Regions from separate parts of the Inquilinus sp. NPDC058860 genome, predicted to be linked through region 3. Evidence: riboswitches for the same ligand, from Rfam matches in the RefSeq annotation. Region 3 holds a riboswitch; each other region holds the start of a gene.
The links. Region 3 has a riboswitch for cobalamin ahead of ACFW16_RS13305 (GNAT family N-acetyltransferase). Riboswitches for the same ligand answer to the same signal wherever they lie in the genome.

Region 1 (5,525 bases), on a different contig from region 3:
GTGATCGGCGAGGGCGCCAATCTCGGTGTCACCCAGTTCGGCCGCATCGAATATGCCCGCATCGGCGCCGGCGGTTCGGGCGGCAAGCTGAACACCGACTTCATCGACAACTCGGCCGGCGTCGACACCTCGGACCACGAGGTCAACATCAAGATCCTGCTGGGCGCCGTGGTCCAGGCCGGCGACCTGACGCTGAAGCAGCGCAACACGGTGCTGGAGAGCATGACCGAGGAGGTCGGCCAGCTGGTCCTGCGCGACAACTACCTGCAGAGCCAGGCGCTGTCGCTCGCGGTCGGCGAGGGCTTCGAGGTGCTGGACCAGCAGGCCCGCTTCATGCGCGGGCTGGAGAAGGCCGGCAGGCTCGACCGCGTGATCGAGATGCTGCCGACCGACGAGGAGCTGACCCAGCGCTCCGGCAACCGCGAAGGGCTGACCCGGCCGGAACAGGCGGTGATCCTGGCCTATGCCAAGATCAACATCTACGACGCCCTCCTGGCCAGCGACCTGCCGGACGACCCGGCCCTGGTCGACGACTTGGCGCTGTACTTCCCGACGGCGCTGCGCGAGCGCTTCAGGGACGCCATCGCGCAGCACCGGCTGCGGCGCGAGATCGTGGCCACCCACGTCACCAACAGCATGGTGAACCGGGTCGGCGCCACCTTCGTCTCCGAGCTGGCGGACAAGACCGGCATGGGCGTGGCCGACATCGCCCGCGCCTATCTGATCGTCCGCGACGGCTTCAGCCTGCGCGACATCTGGGCGGCGGTCGAGGCGCTGGACAACAAGGCCCAGGCCCAGGCGCAGATCCGCGCCATGCTGGCGACGCGGCGGCTGATCGAGCGCAGCGTCGCCTGGATCCTGCGCCAGCAGGGCCGCGGCCTGGACATCAGCCAGGACGTGGCGCATCTCAAGCCCGGCCTGGCCGAGCTGGAGAGCCAGCTGGACGCCGCGATCTTCGACGACGCCCGCACCGTGATCGACACCCGCGCCCGGGGCTTCGTCGAGGCGGGCTTCCCGGAGGATCTGGCCCGCCGCGTCGCCCGGCTGAACCTGTGGGCGGCGGGGCTGGACATCATCCGCATCGCCGACCAGGCCGGGCGCGGCGTCAGCGAGGTGGCGTCGGTCTATTTCGAGGCCGGCCGCCGGCTGGGCCTGGCCTGGCTGCGCGACGGCGCCAGCCGGATGCCGGCCAGCAACCACTGGCAGAAGCAGGCGGTGGGGGCGATCGTCGACGACCTGTACACGCTGCAGGCCGACCTGGCGGTCCGTGCCCTGCAGGACGCGCCGGCGGGCGCGGCCGGGGCCGATGTGGTGGAGGCCTGGGTCGGCCACCGCCGCGCCCCGGTGGACCGGATCGATCAGCTGGTGTCGGAGCTGAAGGCGCTGGACCAGGTCGACCTGTCGATGCTGGCTGTCGCCAACCGCAATTTGCGCGGTTTGGCGACGGGGTGAGGGACGGTCGGAGGTAGGTTGGGTTCGCCAACGCGAACCCAACCTACTCGGTTTCCCGCAGCAGCTTCTGCAGCGGGGCGGCCTGGCGCAGGATCGGCGACTTGATGACGATGTAGCTGAAGTACTTCTCGATGCCGAGGCGGCGGTCCAGCAGCGCCTCCATCACCTGCTGGTAATGGGCGATGCTGCGGGCCAGGAAACGCAGCAGGTAGTCGTAGCCGCCGCTGACCATGTGGCACTCCAGCAGCTCCTCCACCGTGGCGAGGCCGGCCTCGAAGCGGATGAAGTCCTCGCGCCGGTGGTCGCTCAGCGTCACCTCGGTGAACACCGTCACGCTCTCGGTCAGCTTCGACAGGGCGATGCGGGCGCCGTAGCCGGTGATGTAGCCGGCCGCCTCCAGCCGTTTCACCCGCTGCAGGCAGGGGCTGGGCGACAGGCCGACCGCCTCCGCCAAAGCGGCGTTGGTGATCCGCCCGTCGGCCTGCAGCCGGGCCAGGATGGCGATGTCGATCCGGTCCAGCTTCGGCGCGCCCGCCATCCCTTCCTCGTCCTGTCTACCGCGGGATTACCCGCGCAGTGCTTTCTGGTGAGCTTTTGCCAGTTCCGCCATGCTGGTGAAGCGGAAATCGACCTTGGGCTCGGTCGCCGGCTTCATGGTGGCGCCGAAGCCGCCCTCGGCGTGGCGGCGGTGGATCCAGCAGGTGGCCAGACCCGCCGCCGTCGCCGGCTCGTGGTCGTGGAACAGGCTTTCCGCCGTGTGCAGCACCTCGCCCGGGGCGATGCCCATGCCGGCCAGCTTCTCCAGCATGTAGTCGAAGTTGCGCGACGCCGGCTTGTAGCTGCCGATGTCCTCGGCGGTGAAGACGGCGTCGAACTCGACCTGCAGCCGGACGTTGCTGAGGGCGAAGCTGGCATTGTCGACATTCGAGAGGATGGCCAGCTTGTAGTACTTCTTCAGGTACTGCAGCGCGCCGGCGGTGTCGGCGAAGGCCGGCCAGTCCTTGATCGACCGGCCATAGGCCAGTGCCTCCTCCCAGCTCGCCGCCACGCCCCATTCTTCGGCCAGGCGCTTGTAGACGATCGCCAGCAGCTCGCTGTAGCGCCGCGCCGGGGTCCAGCGCTGCTGCGCCGATTCATGGCGGGCATGGGCCTCCAGGATCCGGTCGCGGCTCAGCGGCGCCTTCACGCGGGCGGTCAGCGGCGCCAGCGCGTTGACTATGCCGGTCTCCCAGTCGATCAGCGTGCCGTAGCAGTCGAAGGTCAGGATCTTGAAGTCGGTCAGCGTCATGGTGCGTCCTCCGGTTCCGGTTTTCCGATTGTCCGCCGGCGGTGCCGGCAGGGGCTGCGCATTCGTGCCCGGCGGCGGCAGGCGCTGGCGCAGCGCGGCCGTCCCGCAGCAGAAAATGCCGTGTCGCAGCCGCGTCATGGCGTGTCGGCTCTGGAGCGTGCGGGGCCGCGGAGTCGCGCCATGATCCCTGCCAAGAGGTGCCGGCCGATGCCGCCGATCCAAGAAGCGGCAGGCCGGAGAATTGGGAAGCCGGTGAGACTCCGGCGCTGCCCCCGCAACGGTGACGGCGGTGAAGGTGCGGCAGGGGCCACTGGAGCGATCCGGGAAGGCGCCGCACCGGGCCAGGAAGCCCGCCGGAGTCCGGAAACCAGCCTCGACGGAGTTTTGTTCGGTGATCGCGGTGGGCGGTCGGCGGGCATGTTCGCGAGGGGCCGGTCCGGTCGCCGAGCGCGCGTACCCGGATGCCACATCTGCGACCGTGCCCAGAGGAGAGGATCGGGTATGGAAGCGCGTTCGGCCATGTTGATGGATCTGCTCTCCCGCGCGCCGGGCTTCAGCCTGAAGCGGGATTTCTACACCAGCCCCGCCTATCACGCGCTGGACCTGGAGCACATCTTCTATAAGGAGTGGCTGTTCATCGGCCATGCCTGCGAGGTGACGCGGCCGGGCGATTTCCTGACCGTGCAGATCGGCGAGTATCCGGTGATCGTGGTGCGCGGCCGCGACCGCGCCATCCGCGCCTTCCACAACGTCTGCCGCCACCGCGGCTCGCGCCTGTGCACCGACGAGCGCGGCTCGCGCCCGCGCCTGGTCTGCCCCTACCACCAGTGGACCTACGACCTCGAAGGCAAGCTGATCTTCGCCCGCGACATGATGGACGCGATCGACCCGGCCCAGTTCGGGCTGAAGCCGATGGCCTGCCACGAGGTCGCCGGCTGGATCTTCATCTCGCTGGCGGAGGAGCCGCGCGACTTCGAGCCGCTGCGCCGCATGATCGAGCCCTATATGGCGCCCCACCTCCTGTCCGAGGCCAAGGTCGCCCACAGCTCGACCATCATCGAGCGCGGCAACTGGAAGCTGGTGATGGAGAACAACCGCGAATGCTACCACTGCTCCGGCAACCATCCGGAGCTGTGCCGCGTCTTCTCCGACCAGCCGACCCTGACCAGCGGCCAGAAGGGGATGGAGGAGGCTCCGGAGATCCTCGCGCACTGGCAGAGCTGCGAGGCGATCGGCCTGCCCAGCCGCTACCAGATCTCGGACGACATGCAGTACCGGGTGATGCGGGTGCCGTTCATCAACGACGCCCATTCGATGACCATGAGCGGCCAGCCCGCGGTGAGCCGCCTGCTGGCCGAGTTCCCGACCACCAAGCTCGGCTCGATGCTGCTGTACCACTATCCGAACAGCTGGAACCACCTGCTGGCCGACCACGCGCTGAGCTTCCGCATCCTGCCGATCAGCCCGACCGAGACCGAGGTCACCACCAAATGGCTGGTGCACAAGGATGCGGTCGAGGGGGTGGACTACGACCTGCAGGCGCTGACCGAGGTGTGGACCGCGACCAATGACGAGGACCGCCGCATCGTCGAGGAGAACCAGCGCGGCATCCTGTCCCCGGCCTATGAGCCCGGGCCCTATTCGCGGATGCATGAGGGCGCGGTGATCCAGTTCGTCGACTGGTACGCCGACACCCTCACCCACCGGCTCGGCGGCGGCACCGGCGCCACCTCGATCCGCGACGTGGCGTAGGGCCGGCGGAACATGCCCGGCCCCCTGACCGCGACGCCGAAGCTGTGGAACGCGAAGACGGCCCGGCTGCGCTGCATCGGCATCCGCGAGGAGGCGCCGGACGTCCGCACCTTCCGCTTCGAGGCGGAGGACGGCAGCTGGTTCTCCTACCGCCCCGGCCAGTTCGTGACGCTGGAGCTGCCGGCAGGGCCGGAGCCGGTGCTGCGCACCTACACCCTGGCCTCCACCCCGTCGCGGCCGCACCACGCCAAGATCACCGCCAAGGTGCAGGAAGGCAGCGTCGCCACCCGCTGGCTGTTCGACAGGCTCAAGGTCGGCGACGCGCTGACGGCGCACGGGCCTACCGGCCGCTTCTCGCTGCTCGACCACCCGGCCGAGCGCTACCTGTTCCTGTCGGCCGGCAGCGGCGCCACGCCGATGATGTCGATGGCGCGCTGGCTGTTCGACACCGCGCCGCAGACCGATGTGGTCTACGTCCATTTCGCCCGGCGGCCGCAGGACCTGCTGTTCCGGTCGGAGCTGGGCTACATGGCCGAGGCGGCGTCCGGCCTGCGGCTGCGCTTCGTCGTCACCGGCGCGCCGGCGGGTGAGGGCTGGGCCAGCGGCCGGCTGGATCGGGCGCTGCTGTCCGCGCTGTGCCCGGACGCGGCTGGGCGGACGGTGTTCTGCTGCGGCCCGGACCGGTTCATGGACGCGGCGCGGCGGCTGGCCGGCGACCTCGGCGTGCCGGCGGCGCGCTGGCATGAGGAGAGCTTCGGCGCCACCCCGGCGCCGGTGCCGGTCGCGGCCCCGATCGCGCCGCCGGCCGAGGCGGCGGGGGAGGGGATGCAGGTGGCCTTCACCCGCTCCGGCCGCAAGGCGGCGGTGCTGCCGGGCCAGACCGTGCTGGAGGCGGCGGAAGGCTGCGGCCTGCGCATCCCGACCGCCTGCCGCCAGGGCCTCTGCGGCACCTGCCTGGTGCGCAAGCTGAAGGGCGAGGTGCGGATGGAGCACAATGGCGGCATCGCCGACGAGGAGATCGCCGAAGGCTGGA
Region 2 (5,525 bases), on a different contig from region 3:
CGTTCGAGCCCGCCGAAAGCTGGCGAGGTGATCCAGGACCCGGCGGCCGGCACCGGCGGCTTCCTGATCGCGGCCGACCGACAACACGATCGAGTTGGTCGGCGCCTGCGTTATCGTTGATTCGGATCCAGGCAATCTGTACTGAGTGACAAAGTTCTGCGGCTGGAATTTCATGAGCCGATCAAACAATGGGTGCTCTGGTACCTCAGATCGCCGGAGAGGCGTCGCCAGTTGGAGGAGATCTCGTCAGGGAACCAGTTGTCGATGCGCAACATCAGCCAACAGGCCCTACGAACCGTGACAATCCCTATGCCAAGCCCTGAGAAGCGAGCGGAAATCGTCCGCCACATCGAGGCTGCCTTCGTCCGGATCGACCGCCTGGCCGCGGAGGCGGAGGGCGCCCGCAAGCTGCTCGATCGGCTGGACCAGGCGGTGCTGGCCAAGGCGTTCCGGGGAGAGCTGGTGCCGCAGGACTCGGCGGATGAGCCGGCCTTGGTCCTGCTTGACCGCATCCGCGCCGAGCGGGCGGCGAAGGGCGCCGTGACCAAGGGGCGGCGCGGCCGGCCGCGCAAGGCAATGGCGTGAGGCGACGATGGCGATCCCCGACTACCAGACCCTGATGCTGCCGGTCCTGCGGCACGCCGCGCTGGGCGAGACCCGCGTGCCCGATCTCGAGGATCGGATCGCCGACGAATTCGGCTTGGCCGCGGAGGAGCGGGACCAGCTTTTGCCCAGCGGCCGGCAGAAGATCCTGAGCAACCGGATCCACTGGGCGAAGTTCTACATGGGCAAGGCCGGGCTGATCGATTCGCCCCGCCGCGGCCGCTTCGTCGCCAGCGAGGCCGGGCGCGCCCTGCTCGCGCGCAATCCGGAGCGGATCGATGTAGAGCTCCTGCAGCAGTACCCGAGCTTCCGGGACTTCTATCGCGGCGGTGCAGAGGCGGGCGCTGAAGCTGGCTTGACCCCCGAAGCCTCTTTGGCGGTCTCCGAGCCGACGGCCACGACCACGCCGGAAGAGCAGATCGAGGCCGCCCATCTCGCCCTGCAGGCGGCGCTGCGCGACGAGTTGCTGCAGCGCATCCTGCAGAACAGCCGTAGTTTCTTCGAGCAGGTGATCGTCGATCTCCTGGTCGCGATGGGCTATGGCGGCTCGCATCGCAACGCCGCCACCCGGCTGGGCCGCAGCGGCGACGGTGGCATCGACGGTGAGATCAACGAGGACCGGCTGGGGCTGGACCGCATCTACGTCCAGGCCAAGCGCTATGCCGAGGGCATCACCGTCGGCCGGCCCGACGTCCAGGCCTTCGTCGGCAGCCTCGTCGGGCGCGGCGCGACCAAGGGCGTCTTCGTCACCACCTCCGGCTTCAGCCAGCAGGCGAAAGACTTCGTCCAGCACCTCTCGCAGAGGGTGATCCTGATCGACGGCCAGCGCCTCGCAGACCTGATGATCGAGCACGATGTCGGCGTCCGCGTCAGCCGGGCGATCGAGTTCAAGCGGCTGGACGAGGACTTCTTCACCGAGGACGAGTGATTCCGCCGCCCGACGGGCGAGATGAGTTTGCGCAACGTCCTATTGCCTTAGCTCGCGATCATGTTCATGATACGTTCCATGAGCATGGCGCAGACCGATCGCGACGCGACCGAGGCCCGGCCGGCCGATCCCGACCTGAACTGGACGGGATGGGCGCTGGAGAAGCTGCGCGATGTGGTCGACATCGACATCCGGTCCAAGCGGATGACGCTGCAGCAGCAGTCGGTGACGCCGGCGGGGCGGGAGGCGGCGCCGGATTTCGCGCTGATGCAGTCGCGCCTGTCCCGCTCGATACGCCTGTCGATCGCCATGGCCGAGCGGGTCCGCGGCAAACACCTGCACCGCCGGGCCGCGGCCAAGGAGTCGGGGGCGCTGGAGCGCCGCCGCCGGCGGCGGGAGCAGGCGGTGCAGGCGGTGGTCGAGGCGGTCACGGCCGCCGAGGCGGCGGACCTCGCCGGGGTCGGCGGGACCGTCGATCCCGAGGCGACCGAACGCCTGCGGGCCGACGTGTGGGAGAGGCTGACCGAGGACGAGGTCCTGGACGTCCGCATCGACACGCTGCCGCCCGACGAATTCGTGCGGGAGGTCTGCCGCTGGCTCGGCCGCCGGCTGGACCCGAGCCGGCTGCCGCAGGGCTGGGACGACGTCCTTGAGGCCGATGACGATGCCTCCGGCAGTCCGCCCGGTGCGGAACCGGAATGCATTGCCGTGACTGAGGCCGGAGACGGCTGGCCTGAACGGCCGGACACGCTCGAAGACGGCCGCCCGCCGCCTGGGCTCCCGAAGCCGGACAGCAGCTGAGCGCCGTCGCCGGGTGCCATGTCGAGCTTACGGGTGTCTGGTCGAGGACTTTCGGGCGTAGGAGAGGAGAGGGTTTCAATTTCTATTGTCATCCTCGGGCTTGACCCGAGGATCCAGGGGCCACCCGGAGCGGCCTCGACATTTCTGGATGCCCAGGTCAAGCCCGGGCATGACAGAAAGGGATGTCCGATTCCCCTCGATTGACCGGCTCTCGGCCGTGCTGATACACATCGCGGCGACGGTTCCCATCCGGGATCAAAAGGGAACACGGTGGCGCCCCCCATCAAGTGCATGGGTGGGCGGAATCCGTGGCTGCCCCCGCAACTGTCAGCGGATCGCCGAGCGTCCTCGTGGTCCCTCGAGGGCCATGCCACTGCCCGCGGCGCGGGTGGGAAGGCCGATGCGAAGCCATGATCCGCGAGCCAGGAGACCTGCCGTCGCAGCGCAATCCGTTTCCCGGGCGGGGTGGCCCGGGCAGGAGGCATCATGGCGGCATTCCGGTCCTTTTCTTCGTGCGTTCTGGCGCGTGCCCTGGCCCTGGCCGGGCTTCTGGTCCTGTCGCCGGCGGCCTGGGCCGACCCGACGCAGTATCCGCTGACCATCCGCAACTGCGGCGTCGACGTCACCTTCGACCACGCCCCGAGGCGCGCCGTGTCGATCGGGCAGAGCAGCACCGAGATCCTGCTGTCGCTCGGCCTGGCCGACCGCATCGTCGGCACCGCCGTCTGGTTCGGCCCGGTGCTGCCGGCCTATGAGGCGGCGAACGCGAAGATCCCGCGCCTGGCCGACAACGACCCCAGCTTCGAATCCGTGGTCGGGACCGAGCCGGAGCTGGTGACGGCCCAGTTCGAATGGCATGTCGGGCCGAAGGGCTCGGTCGGCACGCGCGAGCAGTTCGCCGGCCTCGGCATCCCGACCTACATCTCGCCGGCCGATTGCGTCGCGAAGGACAATTCCGGCGGCGGCGACGGCGTGCGCAGGCAGCTCTTCACCATGGACCTCGTCTATCGGGAGATCCGCGACCTGGCCCGGATCTTCGACATGTCCGACCGGGGCGAGGCGCTGGTCGCCGAGCTGCGGCAGCGTGAGGCCGCGGCCATCGCCTCGGTGGCCGGCCGGCAGGCGGGCGGCGTGCCGGTGGTGTTCTGGTTCTCCAGCAAGGAGGTCGCGGGCGAGGCGTTCGTCGCCGGCAGGAACGGCGTGCCGGCCTGGATCCTGCGGCAGCTCGGCGCCCGCAACGTCATCACCACGGAGGAGGAGTGGCCGCTGGTGAGCTGGGAGCGCATCGCCGCCGCCGACCCCGCGATCATCGTGCTGGGGCAGATGAGCCGCCGCCGCTACCCGGCCGACGACATCGCGGCGAAGCTCGGCTTCCTCGCCGGCGATCCCGTGGCCAGCCGGCTGCAGGCGGTCAGGGACAAGCATTTCGTGGTGATGGACGTGCAGGCGATGCAGCCCTCGATCCGCGCCGTCGACGGCATCGAGGCGCTGGCCCGCGGCATCAAGAGCTTCGGGCTCGGGGGATGAGGCCGCTCCTCGATGGCGGCTGGGGCGTCCGCGCCCTGCTGGCCGCGCTGTCCCTGGCGGCGCTGGTCGCGGCCATCGCGCTCGCCGTGTCGATCGGCGAGATGCGGATCCCCCTGGCCACCACGGTCCGGGTGCTGGCCAACGGGCTGCTCGGCGCCGGCTTCGCGGTCAGCCCGATCCAGGAAGGCGTGGTCTGGGACTACCGGCTCAGCCGCGCCCTGGTGGCGGCCTGCTGCGGCGCCGCGCTGGCCCTGTCCGGCGCGATCCTGCAGGCGCTGCTGCGCAACCCGCTGGCCGAGCCCTATGTCCTCGGCATCTCCGCCGGGGCGTCGACCGGCGCCGTCGCGGTGATGATCGCGGGGGTGGGCGGCGGCGCCCTCTCGCTGTCCGGCGGCGCCTTCATCGGCGCCGTCCTGGCCTTCGTCCTGGTGTCGCTGCTGGCGGCCGGGACCGGGGGCGGCACCGACCGCGTCATCCTGGCGGGCGTCGCCGGGTCGCAGCTGTTCAACGCCGTGACCTCGACCATCGTCACCACCTCGGCCAATGCCGAGCAGGCGCGCGGCGTGATGTTCTGGCTGCTCGGCAGCCTGGGCGGCGTGCGCTGGCCGGACGTCCAGGTCGCGGTCCCGGTCGCCGCGCTCGGCTTCGTCCTGTGCCTCCTGCACGCCCGCGCGCTCGACGCCTTCACCTTCGGGGCGGACGCCGCCGCCTCGCTCGGCATCGCCGTGACCCGGGTGCGGGTGGTGCTGTTCGCGGCCACCGCGGCGATGACGGCGACCATGGTCAGCATCGTCGGGTCAGTCGGCTTCGTCGGCCTCGTCATCCCCCACGCGGCGCGCTTCCTGGTCGGGCCCGGCCATGCCCGGCTGCTGCCCGCCTCGGCGATGATCGGCGCCGTCTTCATGGTGCTGGCCGACATCGTCTCGCGCATCATCATCCCGCAGCAGGTCCTGCCGATCGGCGTGGTCACCGCCCTGTTCGGCGCGCCGGCTTTCGCGCTGCTGCTCTATCGGGCGAGGCGGGCGGCATGACCATCGCGACGCAGGACGTGCGCTGGGCCGCCGGCGGCCGGATGATCGTCGACGGCGTCACGCTGGAGGCGGCGCCCGGCCGGATGCTGGGCCTGCTGGGTCCGAACGGCGCCGGCAAGTCGACCCTGCTGCGCCTGATCTGCCGCCTGCGGCGTGTGGAGAGCGGCGTGATCACCTTGGGCGGCGCCGATATCGCCGGCCTGCCGCGCGCGGCCATCGCCCGCCGCGTCGCCCTGGTCGAGCAGCAGGCGGCGACCGAGGCCCAGGTGACGGTGCTCGACATCGTCCGGCTCGGCCGCACGCCGCATCGCGGCCCCCTTTCGGCCTGGACCGGGCAGGACGACGCGGCGGTGGAGGAGGCGCTGCGCCGGGTCGGGCTCGCGGACAAGCGCGGCCAGCCCTGGCACACCTTGTCGGGCGGGGAGCGGCAGCGGGTGCAGATCGCCCGCGCCCTGGCCCAGACGCCGACCGAGCTCTTGCTGGACGAGCCGACCAACCATCTCGACGTGCAGCACCAGCTCGAGATCCTGGCGCTGGTCGGGCGGCTGCCGGCGACCAGCATCGTCGCGTTGCACGACCTCAACCTGGCCGCCATGTTCTGCGACGCCGTGGCGCTGCTGCGGGAGGGACGGGTG
Region 3 (5,525 bases):
GGGAAGCGGCCTTTCCGGCCTGGCCGGCGCCTTCGCCGCCGACATGACCTTCGTCGGCGACCTGCGCGACATCGGCCGCGAGCTCTGGCATTTCGGCAGCGGCGAGCCGGTGGACGAGCTGGCGCTGGGCCTGTCGGGCATCGGGCTGACCCTGACCGCGGCGACCTGGGGCTCCGGCGGGGCCGCGGCCCTGCCGCGCGGCGCGGTGTCGGTGTTCAAGATCGCCCGGCGGACGGGCAGGCTGTCAGCACGCTTCGCCGAACGCCTCGGCCGGATGGTCGCCGATGTGGTCGATTTCCCGGCCCTGCGCCGGCAGGTGCGGGAGGCCGGATGGCAGGACACGGTGATGCGGCCCGGCGCCGTCTTCGCCGCCGCGATCCGCCGCGACCGCCTGGACGGGCTGGACGAGGCCGTCGGCGCCGCCGGCCGGATCGCCGACCGGGTCGGCCCGGCGCAGTCGGTCGAGCTGCTGCGCTATGTCGACGACGTGCCGGAGTTGCGGCGCGTGGACGAGGTGTCGGCGGTGATGGGCGACCGCACCCTGGCCGTGTTCAAGGTGCTGAAGCGAGGCGCGCTGACCACGGTGAAGGCGACCATCCGCTGGTCGCGGCGGCTGGCCGACCTGACCGCCACCGTCCTGTTCGGTGCGATCGGCTTCGTCTTCGCCCTGGCGTACTGGCTGCGTCTGCTGCTGCTCGGCCTGATCTATGCCCTGTGGTGGGGGTGCCGGGCCTGCCTCGCCGCCCGTTCGCTGCCGTAGGTTGGGTTCGCCGGGGCGAACCCAACATCCCGCCGTTTGCTCGGTCCCTGTTGGGTTCGCGGTCGCGAACCCAACCTACGCGGCTTGCCCGTCCAGCAGGCCGCGCGACAGGATGCCGGCGAAGCTGGTCTCGGCCGGGCCGGTCATCAGCACATGGCCGTCGCTCTCGCGCCACTCGATCAGCAGCGTGCCGCCGTCCAGCTCGACCCAGGCGGTGCGCTCGGCCAGGCCGCGGCGCACGGCGGCCACGGCGGCGGCGCAGGCGCCGCTGCCGCAGGCCTGGGTGACGCCGACGCCGCGCTCCCACACCCGATAGCGCAGCCGGTCGCGGGCCAGCATCTGGACCACGCCGATATTGGCGCGCTCCGGGAACAGCGGGTCGTGCTCCAGCACCGGGCCGACGCCGTCGATCTGCACCTTCTCGGCATCCGGCACGAAGAACACGGCGTGCGGGTTGCCCATCGACACCCCGACCCCGTCCGACAGCGCGCCGGAGGACACCGGCAGATGCAGCGTGTCGGCCTCATGCACCAGCGGGATCTCCTGCCAGCCCAGCCGGGCCGGGCCCATGTCGACGGTGACGCCGCCCTGGGGGGCGCCGCGGCATTCCAGCAGGCCGCCGCGGGTCTCGATCACGGCCCTGTCGGCACCGGTGTCGGCCATCACGAGCGCGGCGACGCAGCGCGTGCCGTTGCCACAGGCGCCCGATTCGGTGCCGTCGGCATTGAGGATGCGCATGAACACGTCGGCGCCCGCGGTCTCGGTCGGCTCGATCACCAGCAGCTGGTCGAAGCCGACGCCGCGGTGCCGGTCGGCGATGCGCCGCGCTTGGTCAGGATGGATCGTGATCGGCCGCTCGCGCGCGTCCAGCACCACGAAGTCGTTGCCCAGCCCGTGCATCTTCCAGAACGGCAGCCCGTCCATCGCCCGCTCCCAAGGTCTCTCTTCTCATATGGCATCAACCGGCCCCTCGGTGCGAGGGCCGAGCCCTGCGTGATCGACAGGGCGAGGGCCGGCCGCTAGCATGGCGGCCGACGGTGCCCCGGGAGACCGGGGTGAAAAGGGAAGCCGGTGCGCCTTCGTTCAGCGAGTGAATGGCGGGCAAGGCCGGCGCTGCCCCCGCAACTGTAGGCGGCGAGCCCGCGCCCGAAGCCACCGGCTGATTCCGGGAAGGGGGCGTGCGGCGGCGACCCGCGAGCCAGGAGACCTGCCGTCGGATTTGTGCGTGTGACGGGGCGGGGTGTCCCCGGGCGGCGCGTCGGGCGGCAGCGAGTCCGGCCGGCTCCCTCCCGCGACCCCCTGCCGAAGGCGGGAGACGCTGTGGTGTCCGATCTGACCGTGCGGCCGATGGTGGCCGCGGATGTGCCGATGCTGCTCGACATGCTGCGCGAGCTGGCGGCGTTCACCGGCGACCCGGCGGCGATGACGGCGCAGCGCGCCGATCTCGACGAGGCGCTGGCCGAGGTGCCGCCGCGCTTCCGCGGCCTGATCGCCGAAGACGGCAGCGGCGTGGTCGGCTACGTCAGCTACATCATCGACTATTCGGTCTGGACCGGGGGCGACTTCATCCGGGTCGACGACGTCTATGTCCGCGAGCGGGCGCGCGGCCGCGGCATCGGCCGGCAGCTGATGCGGGCCCTGGCCGATATCGCCGTATCCCAGGCGATGCGGGTGCGGTGGGAGATGGCGTCCGACAATGCCGATGCCCACCGGCTGTATGCCGGCATCGGCGCGGCGCCGGAGAACAAGACGATCTGGCGCTGGCCGGTCGCCTCCATGGAGGCGTTCCTCGACCGCAGCGAGCCGCCGCCGTCGACCGCCGAGGGCGCCGTCCCCTCCGAGGCCGGCCGCGGCCTGCCGGGCGAGGACGGCTTCATCCTGGTGCTGCGCCGCGACGGCGGGGCGGGGTAGCCGTTCCGCCGCATTGACTCCGCGGCTCCATCCGCCTAGAAGACCGACCGTTGCGGGATCGGCCCGCAGCGAGACCCCATGGGGTGCCGCCAGTCCGCGAGTGTCGCGCACTGGCGCTTTTCTGTTTGGGGTCCCCGGTTTCGGGTTGGGCGAATTCGAAGGGCGATCATGTTCGAAGGTCTGAGCGGCCGTCTCGGCGACATCTTCGACCGGCTTCGCAAGCGCGGCGCGCTGACGGAGGCCGATGTCGGCGCCGCCCTGCGCGAGGTGCGCGTGGCGCTGCTCGAGGCCGATGTCGCCCTGCCGGTGGTCAAGGACTTCGTCGACAAGGCGCGCGAGCGCGCGGTCGGGGCGGAGGTGCTGCGCTCGGTCACCCCCGGCCAGCAGGTCATCAAGATCGTCCATGACTGCCTGATCGAGATGCTGGGCGGCACGCCCGGCGAGGCGCCGGACCTCAACGCCGCGACCCCGATCAACCTGATCGCCGTGCCGCCGGTGCCGGTGCTGATGGTCGGCCTGCAGGGTTCGGGCAAGACCACCACCACCGGCAAGCTCGCCCTGCGCCTGAAGGACCGCGACAACCGCAAGGTCCTGATGGCGTCGCTCGACACGCGGCGCCCGGCCGCGCAGGAGCAGCTGAAGATCCTGGGCGAGCAGATCGGCGTCACCACCCTGCCTATCGTCCCGGGGCAGGAGCCGCTGGCCATCGCCCGCCGCGCCATGGAGCGCGGCCGCCTCGAGGGCTTCGACGTCGTCCTGCTCGACACCGCCGGCCGCCTCGCCATCGACGAGGAGCTGATGGCCGAGGTGGTGGCGATCCGCGACGCCACGAAGCCGACCGAGACCCTGCTGGTGGCCGACGCCATGACCGGCCAGGACGCGGTCAACGTCGCCCGCACCTTCCACGAGCGGGTCGGCGTCACCGGCATCGTCCTGACCCGGGTCGACGGCGACAGCCGCGGCGGCGCCGCCCTGTCGATGCGCGCCGTCACCGGCCAGCCGATCAAGCTGATCGGCGTGGGCGAGAAGATGGACGCGCTGGAGCTGTTCCATCCCGACCGCATCGCCAACCGCATCCTCGGCATGGGCGACGTCGTCAGCCTGGTCGAGCGCGCGGCGCAGACGATCGAGAAGGCGGATGCCGAGAAGCTCGCGGCCAAGATCCAGAAGGGCGAGTTCGACCTCGAGGATCTGGCCTCGCAGCTGCGCCAGATGCGCAAGATGGGCGGCTTGCAGGGGCTGATGGGCATGCTGCCCGGCGTCGGCAAGATCAAGGACCAGATGAAGACCGCCGGCATGGACGACAAGATGATCAAGCGGCAGGAGGCGATCATCTCCTCGATGACGCCGATCGAGCGCCGGAACCCCAAGATCATCCACGCCAAGCGCAAGGTGCGGATCGCCGCCGGCTCCGGCACCTCGGTGCAGGACGTGAACAAGCTGCTGAAGCAGCACCAGCAGATGGCCGACATGATGAAGCGGATGAAGAAGCTGGGGAAGGCCGGGATGATGCGCGGCATGCCCAAGCTGCCGCCCGGCATGCTGCCGCCCGGCTTCAAGATGTGAGGAGGGGATCGTCATGACCATGATGTTCGATCACGTCTCCATCGGCGTCGCCGACCTGGCGCGCAGCCGCGCCTTCTACGACGCTGCTCTGGCGCCGCTCGGCTACGGACGCATCCGGGATTTCGACGACGCCGTGGGCTACGGCGAGCCGTTGCCGGCCCGGAACGGGCATTTCTGGATCGCCAAGCCGGGGGAGGACCGCCCCACCCCGATGCCTGGCCTGCACCTGGCTTTCCGGGCCTCGGACCGCGCGGCGGTCGATGCCGTCCACGCGGCGGCGCTGGCCGCCGGCGGCCGCGACAACGGTGCGCCGGGCCTGCGGCCGCATTACCACCCGAACTACTACGGCGCCTATGTGATCGACCCCGACGGCCACCACGTCGAGATCGTCTGTCACGACGCCGCCTGAGCTTCCCCAACACAGCAAGTTGACCCTGAGGAGAGTACCGCAATGTCCGTCAAGATCCGCCTGACCCGCGGCGGCGCCAAGAAGCGCCCGTTCTACTCGATTGTGATCGCCGACACGCGCAGCCCGCGCGACGGCCGCTTCATCGAGAAGGTCGGCACCTACAACCCGATGCTGGAGAAGGATCATCCGGAGCGCCTGGTGCTGAAGGCCGAGCGCATCAAGCATTGGCTGTCGGTCGGCGCGCAGCCGACGGATCGCGTCGCCAAGTTCCTCGGCCAGGCCGAGCTGGCGCCGATGCCGACCTATCCCGAGACGCCGAAGAAGTCGGCGCCGAAGGCGAAGGCCCAGGAGCGCGCCAAGGCTGCGGCCGAGGCCGCCGCCAAGGCCGCCGAGGCTCCGGCCGAGGCCTGATCCGACCGGGCGCCCTTGCCCCGCACGGGGTGAGGGGCGCCGGCCGGATTCTTCCCCATGGCTCCATCCTCCAAGGTCTGCGTCGGCCAGATCACCGGGGCGCACGGCGTCCGCGGCCTGGTGAAGGTCAAACCCTTCACCGCCGCCCCGGAGGACCTGACCGCCTATGGCCCGGTCTCGGACGAGGCCGGGGCGCGGCGCTTCGCCCTGCAGCTGCTGTCCTGGGCCAAGGACCAGTGGATCGTGAAGGTCGAGGGCGTCGCCGACCGCGACGCGGCCGACGCGCTGCGCGGCCTGCGCCTCTATGTCGACCGCGCCGCGCTGCCGGAGACCGAGGAGGACGAGTTCTACCATGCCGACCTGATCGGCCTGCCGGCGGTGCTGGCGGACGGATCGGTCTTCGGCACGGTGCGCGCGGTGTTCGACTTCGGCGCCGGCGAGATGCTGGAGATCGCTCGGGTCGAGGGC

Region 1: another riboswitch for cobalamin. It lies ahead of ACFW16_RS04085 (aromatic ring-hydroxylating dioxygenase subunit alpha); the one in region 3 lies ahead of ACFW16_RS13305 (GNAT family N-acetyltransferase).
Region 2: another riboswitch for cobalamin. It lies ahead of ACFW16_RS20735 (ABC transporter substrate-binding protein); the one in region 3 lies ahead of ACFW16_RS13305 (GNAT family N-acetyltransferase).

The regions. Positions count from the first base shown of each region.
Region 1 covers NZ_JBHYMS010000004.1:54,146-59,670, forward strand. Annotated here, with positions in the region: gene ACFW16_RS04070 (NAD-glutamate dehydrogenase) at 1-1,452, shown strand, start outside; gene ACFW16_RS04075 (Lrp/AsnC family transcriptional regulator) at 1,496-1,990, opposite strand; gene ACFW16_RS04080 (haloacid dehalogenase type II) at 2,018-2,740, opposite strand; cobalamin riboswitch at 2,919-3,131, shown strand; gene ACFW16_RS04085 (aromatic ring-hydroxylating dioxygenase subunit alpha) at 3,266-4,492, shown strand; gene ACFW16_RS04090 (2Fe-2S iron-sulfur cluster-binding protein) at 4,505-5,525, shown strand, end outside.
Region 2 covers NZ_JBHYMS010000031.1:7,682-13,206, reverse strand. Annotated here, with positions in the region: gene ACFW16_RS20750 (hypothetical protein) at 310-585, shown strand; gene ACFW16_RS20745 (restriction endonuclease) at 593-1,531, shown strand; gene ACFW16_RS20740 (hypothetical protein) at 1,610-2,332, shown strand; cobalamin riboswitch at 2,555-2,786, shown strand; gene ACFW16_RS20735 (ABC transporter substrate-binding protein) at 2,819-3,859, shown strand; gene ACFW16_RS20730 (FecCD family ABC transporter permease) at 3,856-4,890, shown strand; gene ACFW16_RS20725 (ABC transporter ATP-binding protein) at 4,887-5,525, shown strand, end outside.
Region 3 covers NZ_JBHYMS010000016.1:7,680-13,204, reverse strand. Annotated here, with positions in the region: gene ACFW16_RS13315 (hypothetical protein) at 1-760, shown strand, start outside; gene dapF (diaminopimelate epimerase) at 836-1,684, opposite strand; cobalamin riboswitch at 1,779-1,990, shown strand; gene ACFW16_RS13305 (GNAT family N-acetyltransferase) at 2,084-2,671, shown strand; gene ffh (signal recognition particle protein) at 2,840-4,237, shown strand; gene ACFW16_RS13295 (VOC family protein) at 4,251-4,646, shown strand; gene rpsP (30S ribosomal protein S16) at 4,689-5,057, shown strand; gene rimM (ribosome maturation factor RimM) at 5,115-5,525, shown strand, end outside.